Regions from separate parts of the Acetobacterium sp. K1/6 genome, predicted to be linked through region 1. Evidence: a T-box and tRNA genes for the amino acid it is inferred to sense, from the RefSeq annotation. Region 1 holds a T-box; the other holds one or more tRNA genes.
What was found. A T-box is a leader RNA that pairs with one kind of tRNA and senses whether it is charged. The one in region 1 lies ahead of pheS (phenylalanine--tRNA ligase subunit alpha), so its partner is inferred to be a tRNA-Phe.
Positions count from the first base shown of each region.

Region 2: it has a tRNA-Phe gene. The T-box ahead of pheS (phenylalanine--tRNA ligase subunit alpha) is inferred to sense a tRNA for this amino acid. The anticodon was not compared.

Region 1 is NZ_JAXQGA010000005.1:117,379-128,935, forward strand. It holds gene U2P91_RS06055 (ABC transporter permease) at 1-507, shown strand, start outside; gene U2P91_RS06060 (ABC transporter ATP-binding protein) at 509-1,303, shown strand; ribosomal protein L20 leader region at 1,347-1,476, shown strand; gene infC (translation initiation factor IF-3) at 1,484-2,011, shown strand; gene rpmI (50S ribosomal protein L35) at 2,121-2,324, shown strand; gene rplT (50S ribosomal protein L20) at 2,348-2,704, shown strand; gene U2P91_RS06080 (TrkH family potassium uptake protein) at 2,834-4,210, shown strand; gene U2P91_RS06085 (potassium channel family protein) at 4,225-4,893, shown strand; gene U2P91_RS06090 (TrmH family RNA methyltransferase) at 4,896-5,687, shown strand; T-box leader at 5,726-5,950, shown strand; gene pheS (phenylalanine--tRNA ligase subunit alpha) at 6,019-7,041, shown strand; gene pheT (phenylalanine--tRNA ligase subunit beta) at 7,055-9,433, shown strand; gene U2P91_RS06105 (DNA-processing protein DprA) at 9,451-10,329, shown strand; gene zapA (cell division protein ZapA) at 10,421-10,981, shown strand; gene lexA (transcriptional repressor LexA) at 11,025-11,557, opposite strand, start outside.
Region 2 is NZ_JAXQGA010000006.1:42,890-54,446, forward strand. It holds gene mtaB (tRNA (N(6)-L-threonylcarbamoyladenosine(37)-C(2))-methylthiotransferase MtaB) at 1-332, shown strand, start outside; gene U2P91_RS06840 (histidine triad nucleotide-binding protein) at 345-689, shown strand; gene rpsU (30S ribosomal protein S21) at 796-978, shown strand; gene U2P91_RS06850 (GatB/YqeY domain-containing protein) at 990-1,433, shown strand; gene U2P91_RS06855 (cation-translocating P-type ATPase) at 1,830-4,220, shown strand; tRNA gene U2P91_RS06860 (tRNA-Pro) at 4,408-4,484, shown strand; tRNA gene U2P91_RS06865 (tRNA-Ile) at 4,505-4,581, shown strand; tRNA gene U2P91_RS06870 (tRNA-Phe) at 4,591-4,666, shown strand; gene U2P91_RS06875 (L-fuculose-phosphate aldolase) at 4,923-5,591, shown strand; gene U2P91_RS06880 (amidase domain-containing protein) at 5,841-7,166, shown strand; gene U2P91_RS06885 (M23 family metallopeptidase) at 7,320-8,681, shown strand; gene U2P91_RS06890 (hypothetical protein) at 8,828-9,388, shown strand; gene U2P91_RS06895 (RecX family transcriptional regulator) at 9,439-10,131, shown strand; gene U2P91_RS06900 (pyridoxamine kinase) at 10,140-10,991, opposite strand; gene U2P91_RS06905 (PLP-dependent aminotransferase family protein) at 11,095-11,557, shown strand, end outside.

The sequences.
Region 1 (11,557 bases):
AATGTGGTCATGCTCTTTGGTTTTATCAGTGTGATGGCGATAGTTGGTCTCTTATACTGGTTTTTTGGAACCGAAATCGGTTGTGCCATCCGGGCCACTGGTGACAACCCTCAAATGGCTAGAGCTCAAGGTATCAATACTAATAATATGATTATTCTAGGCTTGGTCATCAGCAATGGTTTGGTTGCGCTTTCCGGGTCATTAATTGCTCAGAGTCAAAGTTTTGCTGATATCCAAATGGGAATTGGTTCAATTGTCATTGGTTTAGCCTCCGTTATTATTGGTGAAGTAATTTTTGGTACCCGAAATTTTTTCAATTGTTTGATTTCGTTGGCGCTAGGGGCTATTACCTATCGTATTATCATTGCCCTAGTATTGAAAATGGGTATGCCAGCCAACGATTTGAAATTATTCACAGCGATTACAGTGGCGATTGCCTTGTCACTGCCAGTCTTTAAATCCTATCTTCGTCCCCTTAAAAAATCGATGAATGGAGGCGATTTATAAAATGCTAGTAATCAAGGATATTGAGAAAAAATTTAATGCCGGAACAGTCAATGAAAAGATCGCATTAAGCAATTTTAGTTTATCGCTGACAGAAGGAGACTTTGTTACTGTAATTGGCGGTAACGGCGCTGGTAAATCGACATTCCTAAATTGTGTGGCGGGCGTCTTTGGTGTTGATAAGGGTTCCATTCTTATCGACGGATTAGATGTCACCAAGCTTCCGGAACATAGACGGTCTAGTGTAATTGGTCGGGTATTTCAAGATCCGATGATGGGCACAGCCGGTAATATGGGGATCGAAGAAAACCTCGCTCTGGCTTATCGTCGTGGTAAAACCCGGTCATTGAGCTGGGGAATCAGCAATAAGGAACGAGAGATTTATAAAGAGTATCTCAGCCATCTGGACTTGGGGCTGGAAAATCGACTTCATGCCAAGGTTGGTCTGCTTTCTGGCGGGCAGAGGCAGGCTTTAACCCTATTGATGGCCACACTAAAAAAACCGAAATTACTTTTACTGGATGAACACACAGCAGCTTTGGATCCCAAAACTGCGGATAAGGTTTTGCAGCTAAGTGATCGCTTTGTTAAAGAAGGAAATCTGACTACGCTGATGGTCACGCATAACATGCGCCATGCCATTGAGCATGGTAATCGACTGATTATGATGCATGAAGGCCGGGTGATTTTAGACATCAAAGGTGAAGAGAAACAGAAGTTGACGGTTGAAGATTTGCTCAAACGTTTTGGTCAAGTTAGCGGCGAAGAATTTGCCAATGATCGGACTTTGCTTTCATAAAAAAACAGTTGACATTAAGAGTGAATAAGCATATAATATCAAAGTAACAAAGTAGAGGATTCCACTTCTCACCTCATTTCTCAGGGGAATAGGTAAATATGAATGAACTTAGTTTAAGTTTCGTTAGTATTTTTTTGCAGGTGGAGTAACTCTACCTGCAATTTTTATATATGGAGGTATATTACTATTAGTAAAGATGTTCAACACGAAATTAATAACGAGATCCGAGATCGCGAAATCCGTGTAATTGACGAAGCAGGTGAAATGTTGGGAGTCATGATGACTAAAGACGCTCAGAAACTAGCCGATGAAAAAAACTTAGATCTAGTGAAAGTTTCACCAAACGCTAAACCGCCGGTTTGTAAGATTCTTGACTACGGAAAGTATCGATATGAAGAAATTCAGCGATTAAAAGAAGCTAAGAAAAATCAAAAAGCTGTGGTTATTAAAGAAATACGTATGTCGGTTCGAGTTGAAGAGCATGATATTAATGTTAAAATTAAAAATTGCATCAAATTCTTGGAACAAGGTAGCCGAGTCAAAGTGGCTATTCGTTTCAGAGGCCGCGAAATGGCTTATACTGAACAGGGAAAAACGGTACTTCTTGATTTTGCAGAACGTGTTTCTGATCTCGCCGTGGTAGAAAAAAACCCGAAAATTGAAGGAAGAAATATGGTCATGTATTTAGCACCGAAAAAAGATAAATAAATCAACACGTTAATTGACTATCTGCTACTGGAACCGATCTATTTTTGATTAAGTTCCTCAGATCTAGTTTTTTATAAAAGACACCTTGTACAGGGAGGAGGAAATAGTTATGCCAAAAATGAAAACACACCGTGGTGCTGCAAAGCGTTTTAAAATAAAAAAATCAGGTTTTATTAAACGGACAAAAGCAGGAAAACGCCATATTCTTAACAAAAAAAGCAGTAAGCGAAAAAGAAACCTCAGAAAAGCGACTGGTTTGGCTCCTGGAGATGCTAAAGTAGTAATGAAAATGATCAAAATGGTAAAAAGATAATATTTGAAGATAGGAGGAAATAGATAATGCGAATTAAAAAAGGCGTTAATGCCAAAAAGAAACATAAAAAAGTACTTAAACTTGCTAAAGGCTATTATGGTGCTAAAAGTAAGTTATATAGATCAGCAAATGAAGCCGTTATGCGAGCACTCAGATCTTCATATGTTGGCCGAAAAGAAAAGAAACGAAATTTCAGAAGATTGTGGATCACTCGAATCAATGCTGGGGCAAGAATGCATGGTTTAAGCTATAGTAAATTTATGTTTGGTTTAAAACAGGCTGGTGTTGAAATTGACCGTAAAATCTTAGCAGATTTGGCAATGAATGATATTAGTGCATTCAATGATTTAGTTGACGTATCAAAGAAAAACATGAACTAATCGTACGAAAAACTTCTCAACGGATTATCCATGCTTGGGAAGTTTTTTTATTATATATTATTGTTGCTTTTTCAAAACAGAGTGTTAAAATAAGTATGGTTATCAAATATTTTAGGTGGAGACAAGATCATGGCAGAAAAGATACGTTGGAATTTTAATAAGTTTGTTGGACAGCGCTCCCCTGCGGAAATGTTGATTTATGGATTTGCTCTGGTTATCTTTTTAGGTACAATTCTTCTTACTCTGCCCATCGCCAGTGTATCAGGAGAGAGCGCTGGTTTAATCGACGCGTTGTTTACCGCCACCTCAGCTGTCTGTGTGACAGGCCTTGTGGTTGTGGATACGGGAACCTTTTGGTCAGTCTTCGGAAAATTCGTTATTATTTTTCTGATCCAGATTGGTGGTTTAGGTTTCATGTCACTGACCACCATGTTTTTTGTTCTGGCCGGGAAACGCATTACCATCAAAGATCGACTCTTGATTCAGTCTTCGGTGAATATGGATTCGATCTCTGGAATCGTTAAATTTACCAAATATATATTCTTTTCATCGCTTCTGATTGAAGGAATCGGGGCTTTATTGCTGGCACTTGTTTTTATTCCTGAATACGGATTTTTACAGGGGACTGCATATAGTTTTTTTCATGCCATTTCAGCTTTTTGCAATGCCGGTTTCGATCTGTTTGGGAACTATTCGAGTTTAACAAAATATGCGGGGAATTTTATTATTAATTTTGTTATTGGTGGTCTTGTTATCTTAGGTGGATTAGGTTTTGCTGTTACCAGTGATTTGATTAATGTGCGCAAGTTTGAAAAGATGAGTATGCATGCTAAACTGGTATTAACCGTTACAGGTGTTTTACTGATTGTTGGGTTTGTCTTCTTTTTTATATTTGAATATAATAACCCTCAAACCATGGGAAGCTTATCCCTTCCAGAAAAATTTTTGGCTGCTTTTTTTCAGTCCATAACACCGCGAACTGCTGGATATAATACTATCAATACAGCAGCGTTGACGCCGCCCTCACTTTTTTTAACCATGCTCTTTATGTTTATCGGTGCATCACCAGGATCTACTGGTGGGGGCGTTAAAACATCCACATTTGCCATTATTATTATGACTGTTGCCTCAGTGCTGCATGGTAAAAAAGATGTTTCTATTTTTAAACGAAGCATTTTAGGTCCAGCTATTCGCCGGGCAATTTCAGTAATTGTCATTGCTTTCGCTATTGTCATCCTGATGATTTTTGTGTTATTATGTACTGAACCCGAAGCTTCTTTTGAAACAATCGTTTTTGAAGTGCTTTCTGCATTTGGTACGGTTGGGTTAACGACGGGATTGACCCCACATTTATCTATTGCTGGGAAAATAGCCATCAGTATTACCATGTTTGTTGGTCGGCTAGGTCCTCTGACGGTAGCCTATGCTATATCACGAAGTGAAAAACGAGCCCGGGAAAACGTGGGTAATTTTAAATTGCCTGAAGGCAATATTATGATTGGCTAGAGGAGGAGTATTAATTGAAAGAAAAGCAGTTTGCAGTCCTTGGTTTAGGGCGTTTTGGTGAAGCACTTGCCATCACTCTTAGTGAGTTGGGCTGTAATGTTGTTGTTGTTGATAAAGACGAAGAAAAGATTCAAAACATCGCGAATTTGGTAACCTATGCGGTACAGGCCGACGTGACCGATATCAATGCGCTGAAGTCGATTGGTTTGAAAAATGTAGATGCTGTTGTTGTATCCATCACTTCTGATATTAACAGCAGCATCATGGGCATTGTCAATGCTCAGGAGTTGGGGATCAGCGAGATTTATGGGAAAGCAAATAATGCTCAGCATGAAAAAGTACTGCTTAAATTAGGGGTTAAAAAAGTATTTTCCCCTGAACGTGATATGGGTGAACGGGTTGCGCACAATCTTTTTTCTGGCGATTTTATCGACATTTTAGAGCTGGATACTAATCATTCCATTGTTGAAGTGGAGTCGCTCCATGTCTGGGAAGGAAAAACATTGGAGCAACTGAACTTGAGAGAAAAACACGGATTAAATGTGATTGCCATTCGTACTCTCGATGTATTAAATGCTTCGCCCTTGGCAAGTGATCTTATTCATCCTGGCGACAAACTGATTGTTATGGGTGAAAATCGATCCATTAATGAGATCAATAAACTATCCCGAAAAGATCATTAGCAATGTTTTTAGAAATCACTTCAAAAAATAATGAGCAAATTAAATATTTACGGAAACTCAGCAGTAAATCTTTTAGAGATGCGGAAGGGGCCTTTGTAATTGAGGGAACCAAATTGTTTCAAGAAGCCGTCAAAAAAAGATTGCAATTTAAACAAGTATTTATGACAAGTGAATGGCTAAAAACAAATGATGCCTTGTTCAACGAAAGTATGATAGAGCTGGTCGATAATGGTGTGCCCATCGCAATTGTTGCGGCTTCAATTCTAACATCCGTTTCCAACTTGCAAAAACCGGAAGGGATAATCTGTACGTTACCAAAAATGAGTGTCCAGCCAGGCATCTTTAAACGATCTATTTTATTAGAAGATGTTCAGGATCCCTACAATGTTGGTAGCATTATCAGAACTGCTGATGCGGCTGGCTTTGACTGTGTTGTAACATCGAATAAAACAGCAGATATTTATAACGAGAAAGTACTTCGGGGTTCCATGGGTTCAATCTTTCACCTGCCGATTTATCAAGTTGAATCGTTGCCAGTTTATGTAAAACACTTAAAAGAGCAGCTAGTCACCATCATTGGTACCTCTTTAACTGGTAGTTCCATATGGGAGCGCGAACCCCTTACCGAATCGTTTGCTATTATTATGGGAAATGAGTCCAGGGGGATGTCGGATAAGATGAGTGAGTGCTGTGACGTTTTACTTAAAATTCCTATTTGGGGACAGGCCGAGTCGCTTAATGTTGCAACCGCAGCAGGGATCATCATGTATGACCTGATCAGAGATTTTAAATAGATTATTTTCAGAACAGCATTAAACAAAAACTAAATAAATTATCAACAATGATAGAGCGAGTAAATAAATATTGAATTTTACAGAGAATAAATCCCAGGCTGAGAGATTTTGTGTTTAAATTTATTGAAGTTCCCTCTGGAGTTTTAGACGTGAACGTCATCTTTTGATGACCTTTAGCTTCTAACGTTAATTGCGTTAAAATTTTGAGTGAATACATAGAGTATTAATTTAAGGTGGTACCGCGGAATAATTTCGTCCTTTTTAGAAGGACGATTTTTTTAGTTAAATGATTAAAAAAGAACACTTAATAAGATAAAAAAGGGAGAATAAAATGGAGTTAGAACTCAAACAACTAAGAGATCGCTGTTTGGCTGATCTTAATGCTGTTGAAGAATTAAAAACGTTGGATAATGTGAGAATAAAGTACTTGGGCAAAAAAGGGGCACTGACCATCGCCCTTAAGGGAATGGGTAAGCTTTCCAACGAAGAGCGTCCAATAATTGGAAAATTGGCCAATGAAATACGGGAAGAAATTGAGAATAATATTTCAGCCCAGAAGCAGTCGCTTGAACAAAAGGAAATCGAAGCTCAGATCAAAGAAGAAAGCATCGATGTGTCCCTGCCGGGAAAAAAGCATCAAGTCGGAAATCTTCACCCGCTTACCACAACCGTTAATGAACTCAAGGAAATCTTTCTGGGGATGGGATTTTCCATTGCCGAAGGTCCGGAAATTGAATGGGCTAAATATAATTTTGACTACCTCAATGTTCCTCAGGATCACTCCGCTAGAGACTTGCAGGATACTTTTTATTATGAGGACGAGATTGTCCTGCGAACCCAGACCTCACCAGTACAGGTACGGGTTATGCAGCAGCAGAAGCCACCATTGCGGGTTATCTCACCAGGCCGAGTTTATCGTAGCGACGAAATAGATGCCACCCATTCGCCAGTTTTCCATCAAATGGAAGGTTTGGTCATCGACAAAGGGATTACCATGAGCGATCTCAAAGGAACCCTGGATTTATTTGCTAAAAAACTCTTTGGCGAACAGACCAAGACAAAATTCCGGCCCCACCAGTTTTATTTCACCGAACCAAGCGCGGAGATGGATGTCACCTGCTTTAAATGCGGTGGTGTCGGCTGCAAGGTTTGTAGCAACACCGGTTGGATTGAGATTCTTGGCTGCGGCATGGTTCACCCCAACGTTTTGCGGTTCTGTGGCATTGATCCCGAGCAGTACAGTGGCTTTGCCTTTGGGATGGGACTGGATCGAATAACGATGATCAAATATGGCATTAACGATCTGCGTTTATTATTTGAAAATGACTTGCGTTTTTTAGCGCAATTTAAATAGGAGGAACTATAACATGCTCGTTTCACTGAATTGGTTAAAAGAATTTGTTGATATAAAAATACCCCCTTATGATTTTGGCGAGGCTCTGACCATGTCGGGTACAAAAGTCGAAACATTAACGGTTGTTGCTGAAAATGTAATTAATATTTTTACTGGAAAAATCACCAAAATTGAACCTCATCCCAATGCCGATAAGCTAATTGTCTGTACGGTGGATATGGGAACTGACGAACGGGTGATTATTACGGCCGCTAAAAACGTCTTTGAAGGCGCGATCGTTCCGATTGCTGTTGATGGCGCTGTGATTGCCAATGGCACCAAAATCGGTACCAATGATTTTCGAGGACTGCTTTCACACGGGATGTTTTGCTCCATTGAAGAACTCGGTATGAACACCGATTTATTTTCCAAAGAAATCATGGAAGGGATTCTAATTCTCCCAGAAAATACCCCCCTGGGAATGGACGCCAGGGAACTGCTGTGGCTGGATGATGTGATCATTGATGTCGAATTGACGGCTAACCGCTCGGACTGCCAGTCCATCATCGGCATCGCCCGGGAGGCGTCAGCAACCCTGGATCTGCCGATGGCCGGTTTTACTACTTACTCTGCTATCGAAAGCTCAAATCAAATTGCTAATTATTTGTCGGTAAAGATTGAAGATCTGGCTTGTCCTCGTTATGTAGCCAAGATGCTAAAGGTAAAAAAAATTGAAGCATCACCGCTGTGGATGCAGATTAAGCTTCTAAACAGCGGAGTTCGTCCAATTAACAATATTGTTGACGTCACCAATTACGTAATGCTCGAACTGGGCCAACCACTTCATGCCTTTGATTATCATAGTCTCCAGTCCAAGGAAATTGTGATTAAAACTACGACTGATAAAAAAATGATTACTCTTGATGATCAAGAGCGGGCCATTGATAAAACCATGTTGATGATCACAAACGGTAAGGAACCGGTGGCGATTGCCGGTGTAATGGGCGGAGAAAATTCAGAAATAACTGAAAAAACCAGCCTTATTGTTCTGGAGTCTGCCAACTTTAACAAAAGCAGTGTGCGTTTAACAGCCAAGCAACTGGGTCTTAGAACCGAGGCATCGTCACGTTTTGAAAAAGGCGTTGATCCTGAATTAGCAGGTATTGCCGCCCTGCGAGCAACTCATTTACTCTTAGAAATCGGCGCTTGTGAAGTCATTGAAGGGCTGATTGATGTTTATCCGAGTGTTGTATCCTTAAAAAAAGTCATCCTGGATGTTAATTGGTTCAATGCCTTTGTCGGTATTTCGCTCTCAAAGGATGAAATTTCAAAAATACTGGCCCGTTTATTCTTTAAGGTCGAATCAATCGACGATCATATTCTGGCAGTTGAGGTTCCTAGTTATCGGATGGATATTGAACTTAAAGAAGATCTGGCTGAAGAAGTGGTCCGGATTTTTGGCTACGATATGATCCCCGGTACCATTATGGGAGGCGAAACCATGGTAGGGGGTAAAACACCAGTTCAAAAATTTGAAGACGCCCTTAAAAACATCCTGGTCGGTCAGGGGTATTATGAAACACTAACATCCTCTTTCACCAGTGAAAAACGCCTTCAAGGGCTGAATTCACAGCTCGAAGACAACCTCATCCCGCTGATTAATCCATTGGGAGAAGAAAACAGTATTATGCGCCATACCCTCATCGGACATCAATTGGAAGTGATTTCACTAAACTATAATCGAAAAAATCCGTTTGGTCGTTTTTTTGAATTGGCAAATACCTATCGCAAAAATTTTAATCCCGGGGAGTTGCCCATAGAAGAACAGAAACTAGTAATGAGTAGCTATGGTAATGAGGATTATTTTGACTTAAAAGGAGTTGTCGAGCTATTACTTAAGCAGTGCGGAATCAAATATCCGGAATTTATTGCCGGCGGATCAGATTTCTTCCATCCCGGACGAAAAGCTGAAGTTTTCGTAGATGGCGTAAAATTAGGAGAAATCGGTGAGATTCATCCTGTTGTCGTCAAGAATTATGAACTGCCAAAGCGGTGTTATGTATGCCAGTTGTCTTTTGAGGCACTTTACAATTGTTCTTCGCTGGTTAATAAATTTATCGATTTACCAAAATTTCCGGCATCAAACAGGGACTTGGCTATTTTATTGAAATCAGATATTCCGGCTACTGCAGTTGAAACAATTATCCGCAAAAATAGTGGTGATATTTTCGAAAGTATCGAATTATTTGATGTCTATACGGGGGCTCAAATACCAGATGGTTATAAGAGTTTGGCCTATGCGTTAAACTTCAGACATCGCGAACGGACGCTAAACGACAATGATATCAATCCGGTGATCGATCAAATCATTTGCGAACTCAAACGATCATTTGACGCTCAGCTTCGCGAATAATTAATGCAATTACGGGTATGAATCATATATATGAGATTATTATTGGCCTTTTACAATTAAAAGGGGTCGGACGCCAGAAAATTAAGCTGCTGCTAGAAATTATTACCTCGCCCCAGGTTCTTTCATTCCGAGAGGTGGTGGAAATCGGTCAAACTTTTCATATTATTACAAGTCAAATCGGACGAGTTGAGATTGAGCAAGCCATTGCGGATGCCAAACGGCTCGTCGATGAATGCGAAGAGCTGGGGATTCAATGCAAATCCTATTTAGATGATGGTTTTCCAGTGTGTCTTGATTTTAATGATCATCCGATCTTACTGTATTATATCGGAGATCTTGAAATCTTAAATCAACCCAAACGGGCCGCGGTTATCGGTAGTCGCACGCCGTCTCAACTGGGAGCGGATTTTGCTTTTCAGGCCGGTAAGATTCTTGCCGAAAATAATTTTGTCGTGATTAGTGGCCTGGCCGCCGGATCAGATTGTTATGGACATCGTGGTTGTCTGGCCGCCGGGGGAAAGACAGTGGCATTTTTGCCTTCAGGTTTGGTTCGGCTTTATCCGGGTTCGAATAAAGAATTGGCAGAAAGGATTTGTGATCATGGCGGTTGCCTGATCTCAGAATACAATCACCATGAAACGGTTCAGCCTTATAAATTTGTCGAACGAGATCGCCTGCAAAGTGGCACCAGTCAGTTTGTGATTGTCTCTAACTTTTCGCCGGGTAGCGGAACCATCCATACGCTGAGTTACGCTAACAAATACAAGAAGCCGATTTACTCCATCCCGGTTGTTTATGATCAATCAAGAGATGGATTTGAATACATCACTCAGAAGCACATCAACTTTCAGATCATCGAAAACACAAAACTGATGCAAGTGATCGAAAATTATTAATTGATAAATCATTTGTGTTTTTTAAGTTTATTACATATAATAGAGTGGAACACAATTTACCACTTAGAAATTTATTTCGCAGGAGGAAAAAATGCCTGAACAAACAATAATGGAATTACGCATATTAGATACTGAATTTAATTTAAAGGCAAAGGGAAACGAAGAGCATATCAAACTTGTCTCTGATTATGTCAATGCCGAGTTGGAACGCGTCAAGGCGGCTAATCCTTTTACTAATCACATTCGGATTGCAATTCTAGGCTGTATGAACATAACTGAGCGACTTTTTATTGCAGAAGAAGAAATTCGTACCAGTGAAGAAGTAAAAGCGAAGGAAATTGGCGAGATTAAACTAGTCCGAGATGAACTTGAGAAAACGAATGACTTATTAGATGCAGAAAAAGGAAAATATGAGACTCTGGCGGAAGAAAAAGAGTTGCTACAAAAAGAATTAGACGAAAAAAATGATTTACTGGCTCAATACCGTGAGCATTTGCGACAAAGTAAAATTGAAAGCGAAACCAGTCGTAAAACGATTTTAGACTTGCAGAATCAACTATTTGAAAGCCAGATTGAATTAGTAAAAGCAAACAAAAATCATATTGAAAAAGACGTTTTTAAAAATATTGAAGACAAAATGAAATTAGAATAAGATTATCAATTAAAAAAAAGATGTGAAAACATCTTTTTTTTGTTTAGAATTTACGCATTAATCCGGTAACCTTACCTAAAATTTTGATATCTTCTTCATTGCAGATAATGGGGTCCATAGTCTTATTTTCGGGTTGGAGCCTGATTTTATTGGTGTCTTCATAAAAGATACGTTTTACCGTAGCTTCATTATCTTCAAGCAGAAGGACCACAACAATTTCACTATTACTTGCCGTTTCCTGTTTTCTGACGATAATTTTATCACCATCAAGGATGCCGGCATCAATCATGCTGGTCCCCTTAACTTCAAGAATAAACGCGCTATCTGTTCCTGCAAAATCTAAGGGCAACGGAAAAACATCGGTGATATTCTCAATCGCGAGAATTGGCGCTCCGGCTGTTACACAACCTAAAATTGGCAGTGAAACAACTGTTTTTTCATCGAAGTAACTTGATATTGTTTCGTTAGGATCGTGACGAAGAACTTCGATGGCCCGGGTTTTCGTTGCATCCCGTTTAATATAACCCAGTTCCTCCAGCTTTTTTAAGTAAGTGTGAGCAGTGGAGGTCGATTTTA
Region 2 (11,557 bases), on a different contig from region 1:
ATCAAATCCATGTATTTAAATATTCCCGGCGCTCAGGAACTAAAGCGGCTGCCTTTATCGATCAGATTGATGAAACCATAAAAAATTCCCGCAGCCACACCCTTAGTGACCTGTCGAAAAAACTGGAGCTGGAATTTTTAAAGAAAAACGATGGCGTTCTGACAGAGGTTTTGTTTGAAGCAACCCATGACGCGACTGGTTATGAAGGTCATACCAAAAATTATGTTCCGGTTCGGCTCCAGACAGATGAAAAAATTAATGGCAGAATTCTAAAAGTTAGGGTATCATATAATAGTCAGTTTGCTGACAAATTAATCGGAGATTCGATATAACAGGAGGAAGATATGTCAAAGGACTGTATTTTTTGTAAGATTGTTAATAAGGAAATTCCGGCCGATGTAGTTTTTGAAGATGATCAAGTCATCGCATTTAATGATATTGCACCCCAAGCTCCGGTGCATGTGATAATTATTCCCAAAGAACATTTTGAATCGATTCTATCGGTACCAGCTGGAAACGATATTATCAGCCACATGCATACGGTGGCCAATCGGATTGCCCTTAAAACAGGGATTGCCAAAACAGGTTTTCGTCTGGTAAATAATTGCGGCAAGGATGGCAATCAAACGGTGCCCCATCTGCATTATCATTTATTGGGCGGTCGACCATTATTATGGCCTCCCGGTTGAAAAATAATTGACAGCGTAAGAAATAATGCGTATAATATAGTTTGACTCATACCATGTTGATTAACCGTACCGGAAATTAGCAACGGATTAGAGGGGGGGGTTGAAAATGTCTGAAGTAAAAATTAAAGAAAATGAAACACTCGAAAGTGCATTGCGACGTTTCAAAAGAAAAACTGCAATGGCTGGGGTTATGTCTGAAATTCGCAAAAGAGAGCATTATGAAAAGCCAAGCGTAAAGCGAAAAAGAAAATCAGAAGCAGCAAGAAAAAGAAAGATGAAAAAAAGATAGGATGTGACTAATTGGCATTAAAGGATCAATTACAGGCTGACTTAAAAACAGCAATGAAGGAAAAGAATAAGGTTAAGAAATCCACCATTACAATGATTCGGGCGGCTATTTTACAAGTCGAAAAGGATCAGAAAGTGGAACTGGAAGACGATCAGATTCTTGAAATTATTGCAAAACAGCTCAAACAACGTCGGGATGGCCTGGCCGAATTTGAGAAAGCTCAAAGAGACGATTTAATCCAGCAGGCTCGAGAAGAGATAACAATCATCGAGAGCTACCTTCCTACACAATTAACGGTTGATGAAATCAAAGTAATTGTGGCCGAAACGATAAAAGAAACCGGTGCAGTTGACGCAAAAGATATGGGAAAAATAATGAGTGCCCTGATGCCGAAGGTTAAAGGTCGCGCGGATGGAAAGCTTGTCAATCAAGTGGTCAGAGAAAGTCTGGCGTAGCAAAAAAATATTAATACTACACATATAAAGAGGTTTGTCCTGCGGCAGGCTTCTTTTTTTGTCTGGAAAATTTGAAGGGCTGGTGTGTGCTACCGTACCGACCAATTGTTAATCTGTTGTTCGCTGCGCCATGCGAAATCCGCTCCGCTCCTTTCGCATTGGTCGCGGGCAGTCGCCAACTACAAGCAAGCTTGTGAATGGCTCGTTGCCTGCGCGCAGAATCGGACAGGTTTATCAACCTGTCCGCTCCGATGCGTACAACATGATGTAACAATTGTCGGTACTATGTTATTTGTCTGATCTTATCGCAGGTATTCTAAGACTGTTACAGATACAAGGTATTTTAAGATTATGATGTTATAATCCAAACAGTGAATAAATTACTGGGAGGATTCAATGGAGAATAATATCAACCTTGAAATTGGACTGACTCAAGCCCAGGTTGAAGAAAGGATCGCGGACGGAAAAGTTAATGTCCAACCCCAATCCAAAACAAAAACCATCGGCAGAATAATTAAAGACAATAGCTTAACCTTATTTAACATGCTTAACATCATCCTGGCATTGATGATTATTTTTGTGGAATCGTTTCAGAACCTGCTATTTATTAATATTGTTATCATTAATACGTTTATTGGCATCATACAAGAAATAAAGGCAAAAAAAACCATTGATAAGCTCTCACTGATTTCCCAGCCTCATGTTAGTGTGTTACGGGATGGCAAGCTTGAGGAAATCGTCTTTGAAAAAATTGTGATGGATGATATTCTAATCCTGAAAGCGGGCAAACAGATTCCTTCGGATTCCCAGGTGGTAAAAGGGGAAATAGAAGTCAATGAGTCTCTACTGACTGGCGAGTCCGATTCGATTATGAAGTATGAAGGGGATGCTCTGCTTTCCGGCAGCTTTGTGGTGTCCGGGCAAGCGACGGTGCAGGTGACTCAGGTAGGTCTGGAAAACTATGCATCTAAATTGGTTGAAGCCGTTAAGGTCGCAAAAAAACCAAACTCGGAAATTATGAAAGCACTGGGCTTTATTATGAAAAGCATTGGCATTGTGATTGTTCCCCTCGGCCTGTTACTGCTTTATAAACAACTACTTGTCCAGAATTTGCCGCTACAGGTGAGTGTAACCGGGACGGTGGCGGCCCTGATTGGGATGATCCCGGCGGGATTGGTGCTCCTAACCAGTGTGGCTCTGGCGGTTGGGGTCGTTAGACTGGGGCGTCACCAGACTTTGGTGCAGGAACTCTATTGTATTGAGACGCTGGCTCGGGTGGATGTCCTTTGCTTAGATAAAACCGGTACCATCACGGAAGGGAACATGGAAGTCCTGTCAATGGAAACCATTTGTCATGACAAAAATCCCGTTCAGGCGATCAGGGCTTTAATTGCTAATCTAAAAGATGACAATGCCACCTATCGGGCGCTTAGCGAAAGCTGTCAAGGGGAGGCCCCAAAATGGCTTTGCGAGCGGGTCATTCCATTTTCGTCGGAACGGAAGTGGAGCGGCGCTTTTTTTGCGGAACAGGGTACTTTTGTGATCGGCGCGCCGGAGTTTGTTTTAAAAGAGCGTTACGATGAAATTAAGGAAAAGGTTGAGCACTATGCCAGCGAAGGTAACCGGGTTTTAATGCTGGGGTATGCTAAAGAACCCTTTAAAGAAGATGGCAGCCTGCCAGAAAATATCAAAACCATCGCTCTGCTGCCGATGGGGGATAAAATTCGTCATGAAGCCAAGAAAACGTTGGAGTTTTTTAGAAACCAGGGCGTTGATATCAAGGTAATCTCTGGCGATAACCCGATCACCGTATCTCAGGTGGCACATCGGGCGGGACTGCTGGATTGGGATAATTTTGTCGATGCGTCGACGCTCACAGAAGATGAAGATGTTCACAAGGCTGCCCAGATCTATTCGGTTTTTGGCCGGGTAAGCCCAGGACAAAAACGACTTTTGATTGAAGCCCTTAAAAATCAGGGCCATACCGTAGCGATGACCGGGGATGGGGTCAATGATGTTTTGGCCTTACGAGAAGCGGATTGCAGCATTGCTATGGCCGAAGGGAGTGATGCGGTGCGCCAAGTATCCCAACTGGTCTTGTTGGATTCCAACTTTGCTAGCTTTACCCGGGTTTTGATGGAAGGGCGTCGGGTCATTAACAACATTACCCGTGCGGCATCGCTGTTTTTAGTGAAGACGATGTTTTCCCTGATGCTGGCCGTTATTGTGATCATTGCCAATGAGGCCTATCCCTTTGTGCCGATTCAACTGACCTTAATCAGTGCGTTGACTATTGGTGCGCCTTCTGTTTTTCTGGCTTTGGAGCCGAATAAAAACCGGATCACCGGAAATTTTTTAGAAAAGGTTTTAAAAAAATCGTTGCCGGGTGCTTTGACGGTGGTGTTTAATGTTGTCTTAATTATGATTGTTGGTTCCTATCTGGCATTGGATCACCAGCAGATTTCGACGCTGGCAGTGATTTCCACTGGTTTAATTGGACTGGTTATTCTTTTTCGGGTCAGTCAACCTCTGGATAATAAGCGGTGGGCGTTATTTTTTACGATGACCGTTTCATTCCTATGCTGTGTCTTGTTTTTGGAAGACTTCTTTTTCCTGGTGCCGATTCAGGATTTCCTGCCAGCGATGTTGATTGTTTTGGGAATTACGATCCTTGATATCTATCCCTTATTGCGGATTTTTAGCTGGATCGTTGATCAGATTGAAAGGCTTCTCAATCGCCACCAAAAAGAAAAAAGGATGGCTAAAGCGACCGTATTAGAAAAATAGTAAAGCTAAAGCTTTTTTCGCAAAAGGATCAGAAATCTGATTCTTTTGTGAAAAAAAGACTTGCATTCATGTATTTGATCGTGCTATAATAAGCAAGTCGTCAAAGATAAGCTTTATCTGAAAGAACAAAGATAAAATAAAGATTGACAACAGATTGATAAACATCTATAATAGTCAAGTATTGTATCGAGGTGTAGCGCAGTTTGGTAGCGCACATGGTTTGGGACCATGGGGCCGGAGGTTCGAATCCTCTCACCTCGACCATTTTTTTTAAAATTACTTGGGGGCCTTTAGCTCAGTTGGTTAGAGCAACCGGCTCATAACCGGTAGGTCCGGGGTTCGAGCCCCTGAAGGCCCACCATATTTTTTTGCCCAGATAGCTCAGTCGGTAGAGCAGGGGACTGAAAATCCCCGTGTCGGTGGTTCGATTCCGCCTCTGGGCACCACCACTTAAAGAATAACAGCGAAAGCTGTTTTTTTTTGGTTAGAAATAGGTAAACATAAATAAACCTTAATCGCTATTGAGAAAAACGAAGAAATATTATAAAGTATAGAAATGACATCAGTAATATAAAAATACTTTTGTATCCTGAAATAACCTCAGAAACAGTCGGATGTGAAACGTTTTTTAAATGGAGAGCGGCTATTATACGAGTATCGATCGTAGACTTAAGTATTGTTATTAAAATTCAGGAGGATAAAATGATCTTACAAAAAGAACGAGAAGATGTGGTGCGTTATTGTCAAAAGCTGATTGAAGCAGGGTTAACGAAGGGAACCGGTGGCAATATCAGCATTTATAATCGGGAACAAAGGCTGATGGCAATCAGTCCTAGTGGCATTGATTACTTTGAAACAGAGCCGGAGGATGTTGTGGTTATCGATATCGATGGAAAGCATGTGGACGGAAAAAGAAAACCATCAAGCGAGCATGAGCTGCACCGCATTTTCTATGTGAAACGTGATGACATCGATGCAGTTGTTCATACGCACTCCGTTTATTCAACAGTACTGGCCACGCTTGAAGAGGGCTTGCCTGCCTCAAGCTACCTGATTGCGTTAGCGGGGTTGGATGTACGCTGTGCCGACTATGCGACCTTTGGTACTATGGAATTGGCGCAACTTACCTTTAAGGCCATGGTCGATCGTTATGCAGTATTGATGGCTAATCATGGTCTACTGGCTGGTGGCAAAGATATTCTAAATGCCTTTAATATTGCCGAAGAGATTGAACACTGTGCGGAAGTTTATGTCAAGGCCCGATCAATCGGAACGCCGGTGATTCTCAGTGAAGAAGAAATGACAAAAATGATTAGCATCTTCAATAAATCTTACGGACAAAAAATGACAAAAGCTGACTTAGACAAATAAAAAAAAGCTGCGAGTAACTCTTACTCGCAGCTTTTTTTACTGTCCCTGGCGACTAGCGCCGGGAAATCAAAAGGAAGTCGGCGGTAAACTTGCAATCTGACAAACAACAATCGCTAACACAAATGAGTAGAAAGAGGGGAATGTTTGAGAAAAATCTAACCCGTGAGAAAGTTAATTTTCATTATCCGTTCACATAAAAAGCACATTGTAGATATATAATTGTTACAAATGGTGAAGAGGTGCGAAAAAATGAAAATAGTAATGAAAAGATCAAAGAAATCCATAAAGCGCAAACGGAGGCGGACGATGATTGGCCTGGTGCTGATGTCCCTCATGGCAATGGGCGTTGTTTGCGTGGGTGTCATGGCAAATTCATACTCGATCACCACCAGCACAGAAAGCATCTTTGAAGCGAAAAACAAGAGTAGTGATGCTAAAAAAGTAGGCGGCGATATAATAATTCGCGATAGCGATGAAACACTCGATGACGTTATGCTTGAGTCGATTCGCGACTATTTTAAAACTTATTTTAAGGCCCTGGCCAATCTGGAATCAGAAGATATCACCGCGATGTTTGTGGATTCGTTTAGCGAAAACGCCTGGATCAATCAAGCGTCTATGGATTATCTGATTCAATTAAGACAAAGCCAGAGTAATGATCTTAAGATGACGGATTATCAATGTGGGCTGACCGTCACCAGTATCAGTGAAGGATATGGTGAGATTGAAGTGGTTTTAGTAGAAGATCACCATATCAATTTCGCTTTTATTTCCAATGTTGATTCCTATAGTTCCGGGATTGCCCATACCTTTTATCTGAGCGAAACTAAAGATGGTTACGCGATCTCAGAGCATTACAAAGAAGAAGACAGTTTTTTGATGTTGGAAGAAGCCATCGCAGACAGCGATGAAAATCCTCAGGATGTGGCAGATCAACTTCTCGGTGAAGCCTTAGCTGTTATTGAAGAATTATCCCGGGAAAAAGACGACTTTAATATGGAAAACGGCGATAGTTGGACCAACTCCACCGATCACAGCTATGATGCTGAGGCAGCAGTGGATTATGCCATGACCTGGGTTGATCCCATTGAAGTCTTGCGTAACGAGGACTATGGCGTTTATGACAATTATGGTGGCAATTGCAATAACTACATCTCCCAAGCGCTTTTTGCCGGCGGCATCCCCATGGATAGTGACGGCTACAATAATACCCAATGGAAGTGGTATGGTGAAGAAGTGGATGATGAGGATGGCTCAGACTGGGGGCGAAGTCCGGCCTGGACGGGGGTAGCGGAGTTTTACACCTATGCCAGTGAAAATGAAGGGTATGGACTGGCAGCACTGGTGGATGAGAATGTTTTTTCCGGTTCGATGGGTGACGTCTTACAATATGGACATAACGGTGACTGGCTTCATTCGGTTATTATTAGCGATGTAATAAACGATGATGACGGCAACATGGCAGACTATCTCATTAATTCAAACACCACGGATCGCATAAACTATCCGGCCAGTGCCTATGGCTATTCGGAATTACGACTGATTAAAGTTTTGGGTTGGAATGACGGCGATTAGTTGAAACAGATTTTAGTATCTGTATTTTTCTTCCTAATTTATGAATTAAATACGATATGTAGATGCGAGTTGGATTAAAAACGCAAATGACTTGTAAATTATAAAACCATATGGTATCATATTTGTAAATAAATTGTAACATGGAGGAGCGGTATGGATAAAACTCAGAATATCTTTGAAAAAGTTCGCGAAAGATTAAAAAAATACCGATTCAATTGGTCAACCCAAGAAGTTGAACAGGATGAATTCATAGAGATTGAGCATGTCAATCATTGCCAAACATTAAACAGTGACACAAAAAGACGATTTAAACTGCGGGGTTCTGCAGTTGTTGTTTGTACTTTTTTAGTATTGGTTGGAGCCGGAGTAGTTGATGCTCAAACCCGTGCCTATGAGGTAATTTACAAAGGTACAAGTATCGGCTGTGTTGACAGTTTGGATGTCCTGCAATTGGCTGTTAGCGATACGAACGATAGCAAAAGCGGCAGAAGAAACCGAGAAGGCAGCGATTACGAAATACGGATGGCTCGCTCCACCGATTTTTTAACAACTGAAGAAGTTGCTCAGGTTATTAAATCAATACGAGCTCAGGAGAAGACGGTTCAAGTTGCCCGGGCTGAAAGCGTGGCACCAACCGTTGAGGTTGCCCCCCCGGAGACACATTCAGATGAAACAAAACAGCTAGAAACCGTTAGTACAGAGGTATTAGTTGAAGAAGAACCGGTAGTTGAACCCGTTATGAGTACGGCTAATACCCCGGAAATCCAAACGGCAGCGGAGTCGGATCGTTCGGAAACACCAGTTGTTGAAGAAGAACCCGCGGTAGAGCTACCAGAAGTGGAGACCCCTCAAATTGAAACCGTCGTTGAGGGTATTCAGACAGAACAAAATCCGGCGGCAGTACCAGTTGAGGAAAACAAGGTGGTAGAAATTCCGTCGGTTGAACCAAAAGTTCCAGAACTACCGGCAGAAGTGGTGGTTGACAATCCGGTGGTTGAACCCCAAGTTCCAGAAACACCAGTAGAACCGGTGACTGAAGTACCGCCAGTAGAAGCCCCGGCAGAAGGACCACCAGTGGAAAGCCCGGCTGAAGAACCGGAAACGCCTCAGGTACAGTTTATTCTTCCCGCTAGCGGTCGCGTTGGTGAAATCCTCAGAAATTATGATGGTGGTTATTACAGTAACCATTATCGGGCGGCCGCAATTGATATCCTAAACAGTGAAGGAACAGCTATTTATGCAGCAGCATCAGGAACGGTTACCTTATCGAGTTGGTATGGCGGCTATGGAAAATGTGTCATCATTGACCATGGCAATGGCTATTCAACGCTGTACGGACACTTTAGTTCGGTGGATGTATCAGAAGGTGAAACCGTAGCCCAAGGTCAGCGCATTGGCGGTATGGGATCAACAGGGTCTTCTACAGCCAATCATGTGCATTTTGAAGTGCGGGAAAATAATGAGGCCCAGCCGATCAGTCATTATTTCAATGTCAGTTCCGGCGACTACATATAAGTCTGGCGGTACTGCATTATAAATATTCTCTATGTATTATAGACACCTAAAAAGGTGTCTTTTTTTTAAAAGATCTTGCGGAACTTGTATAAATATGGTATCATTATGTAACGAAAAAGTAACAAATAACAACAAGAGGTAAATGTATGGATGAAACTATAAAGAGTGAAAGAGAAAAACGACGAATCCAACGAAAGAGAAAAAGACAGACGCGTAGTATTGTCACTTTTATGATTTTGTTTATTATGGCAACTGTGGGGGTCGTCAGTGCTCAGACCCAGGGTTATGAGGTTTTTTACCGTGGCGAAAGTCTTGGTTATGTGCAGACCTCTGGAGTCTTTCAATCGGCGGTTGATCGGATTGAAAAGAACGTGATGGAATGTTATAATTACGATAATATCCACTTGGGCGATGGATTTGAACTGATCCCGAGCAGGATTGAAAATCCGATGGATTTTGATACCTGCATCCAGGTACTAAACAGTAAGAATATTCCTCTTTATGTGAGTGGAGCAGATATTTTCATGGATGGGCAAAAAATAGGGACCGTAACATCATTAGATAAAGCACAGGCTGTCATTGCAGCGTATCAAAGTGTTAACAACAAAAACCAAAGCGAGCTTGAATGTGTGGAAGTGATGGTGCCCTTGTCCGAAACCAAGGATTTTGCGGCCATGTTATCGGCCTTAAAAGGACGTACAAAATAAAAAATCGATCACCGGCTTTTGGCCGGTGTTTTTTTAAAAGGAGGTATCAGATGGCGGAAATAACGCGGGAAAAAGCGATGGATATGGCGGTAAAATATTTGTCTTTTAAGTCACGAACCAGTAGTGAAATGGTTAAGTATCTGAAAAAAAAGGACACTGATGAGCAAATTATTACCGAGGTGATGCAAAAGCTTAGTGAATACCGCTATATTGATGACCAGGTTTATTTAAAAAATTATGTCGAGAATAATCGGCATTTAAATTACTATGGCTCCCGTCGGATGATTCAGGACTTAAAAAAAAGAGGGATCAGTGATACCTTACTGCTGACCCTGGCAGATCTTCTTCCAAGCGAAGAGGAATATCGATGCGGTGAAATGGTGGCAAAAAAACAGCTGCGCGCATTAACGGGACAAACTTCGGTACAGAAGAAAAAGAAACTATATGATAAACTGGGAAGAATGGGTTACCCCACGGAAATGGTGTTAGAAATTATTAGAACTCTGGTTTTAGAAGAAGAACCCCAGGAATTAACCGAAGATGAGCTGGCAATTAAAGATCAGCAACTAAACGAAAAGCTTGACCGGGACTATCAAAAATATGCCCGCGCCCACCGTAAAAAGGGGGCAGCAGGCAAAGAGCTTAAGTTTAAAATTAAGAAGAGCCTGATAGGCCGGGGTTATCCTTATGAGCTGATCGACCAGAAGATCGCATCAGAACAGGAAGCGATAGAAGAAGACTAGGAGGCGGATTAGGATAAGCCCAACCGCTTAATCAAATAGGGGATAGCCCGTTCAAAACAGACCCCATAGCGTTTTTCCTGCCCCAGTTCCACGGTTTTTAGAATACATTCTCTCGTATAATCCACCGCAATTTGGGTGGATTCTTTTAGATTAAAATCGTTTAGCAGGCCAGCAAGTAGGGTGCTTCCAAAGATATCGCCGGTGCCATGGAAATAATCCGTCACCCGTTCATTAAAAGCATAGTCAAAGGTCCCCGACGCGGTGTCATAGGTGGCGGCGCCCAACTGGTGCGGATCAAAAGAAATGCCGGTAACCACTACTTTTTTAGAACCCAGCTGGGACAGTCGGACCAGTAAGGCCTCCACATAATTTTGATCATAATCCTCTCCCACATAAGGTTCATCCAGCAGGAAGGCTGCTTCGGTGAGGTTGGGTACGATAATATCAGCCTTGGCACAGAGTTTGGTCATGCCTTTGGCCATTTCGGGGGTATAAATAGAATAAAGTTCACCATGGTCGGCCATTACCGGATCGACCAGAATCAAGTTTTTTTCAGACTGAAAGCGATCAAAGAGATTGGCAATCAGATCGATCTGATCAAATGAGCCTAAAAAGCCGCTATAGAGCGCGTCAAATTCCAGATTAAGGGATTGCCAGTGATCAGCGATGGGACGGATATCTTCAGTTAAATCACGGTAGGTGAAATTCTCAAACCCACCGGTATGGGTTGACAGCACGGCGGTGGGCAGAACGCTGGTGTCAATTCCGGCAGCAGAAATAATGGGTAGCGCCACGGTTAGCGAACATCGGCCGACGCAGGAAATATCATGAATAGCGGCAACCCGCTTTTGTTTAGTAATCATTTGAAACTCCTTATTTGAAATGAGCTTATTATATGTTAAAATTGAACCTATAAAAAGCGTCAGTTAATCAAAAAATGATGGGTTCAGGTAAGGAGATATGATGATTACAATACCATTTAAGAATAAGGGTGCCTTTCTTTATGTCGAAATATACGAATATCTCAAGCGGGAAATAACCGATGGTAATTTAAAATTTGGCGAGAAGCTGCCTTCAAAACGTAGCCTGGCCAGCCATTTGTCAGTGAGTGTGAATACGGTGGATGCAGCCTATGGGCAGCTGGTGGCTGAAGGTTACCTTGAGTCCAGTCCCAAAAGAGGATATTTTGTCTGCCAGATTGATACCTATTTACTGAAACAAAATAATCACGTGTCGGAAAAAAAGATAAAAAAACCAGAAACCAGGTCCGTCAAAATTGATTTTTCGCCCAATGCCATCGATCAACGTATTTTTCCTTATGAAGCCTTTCGTAAGATTTTTAAGGTTACCTTTAATGAATATGACAGTTACCTTTTAAATAAACCAGACCTTCAAGGTGAGTTGGAGCTTAGAAAAGCCCTGGTAG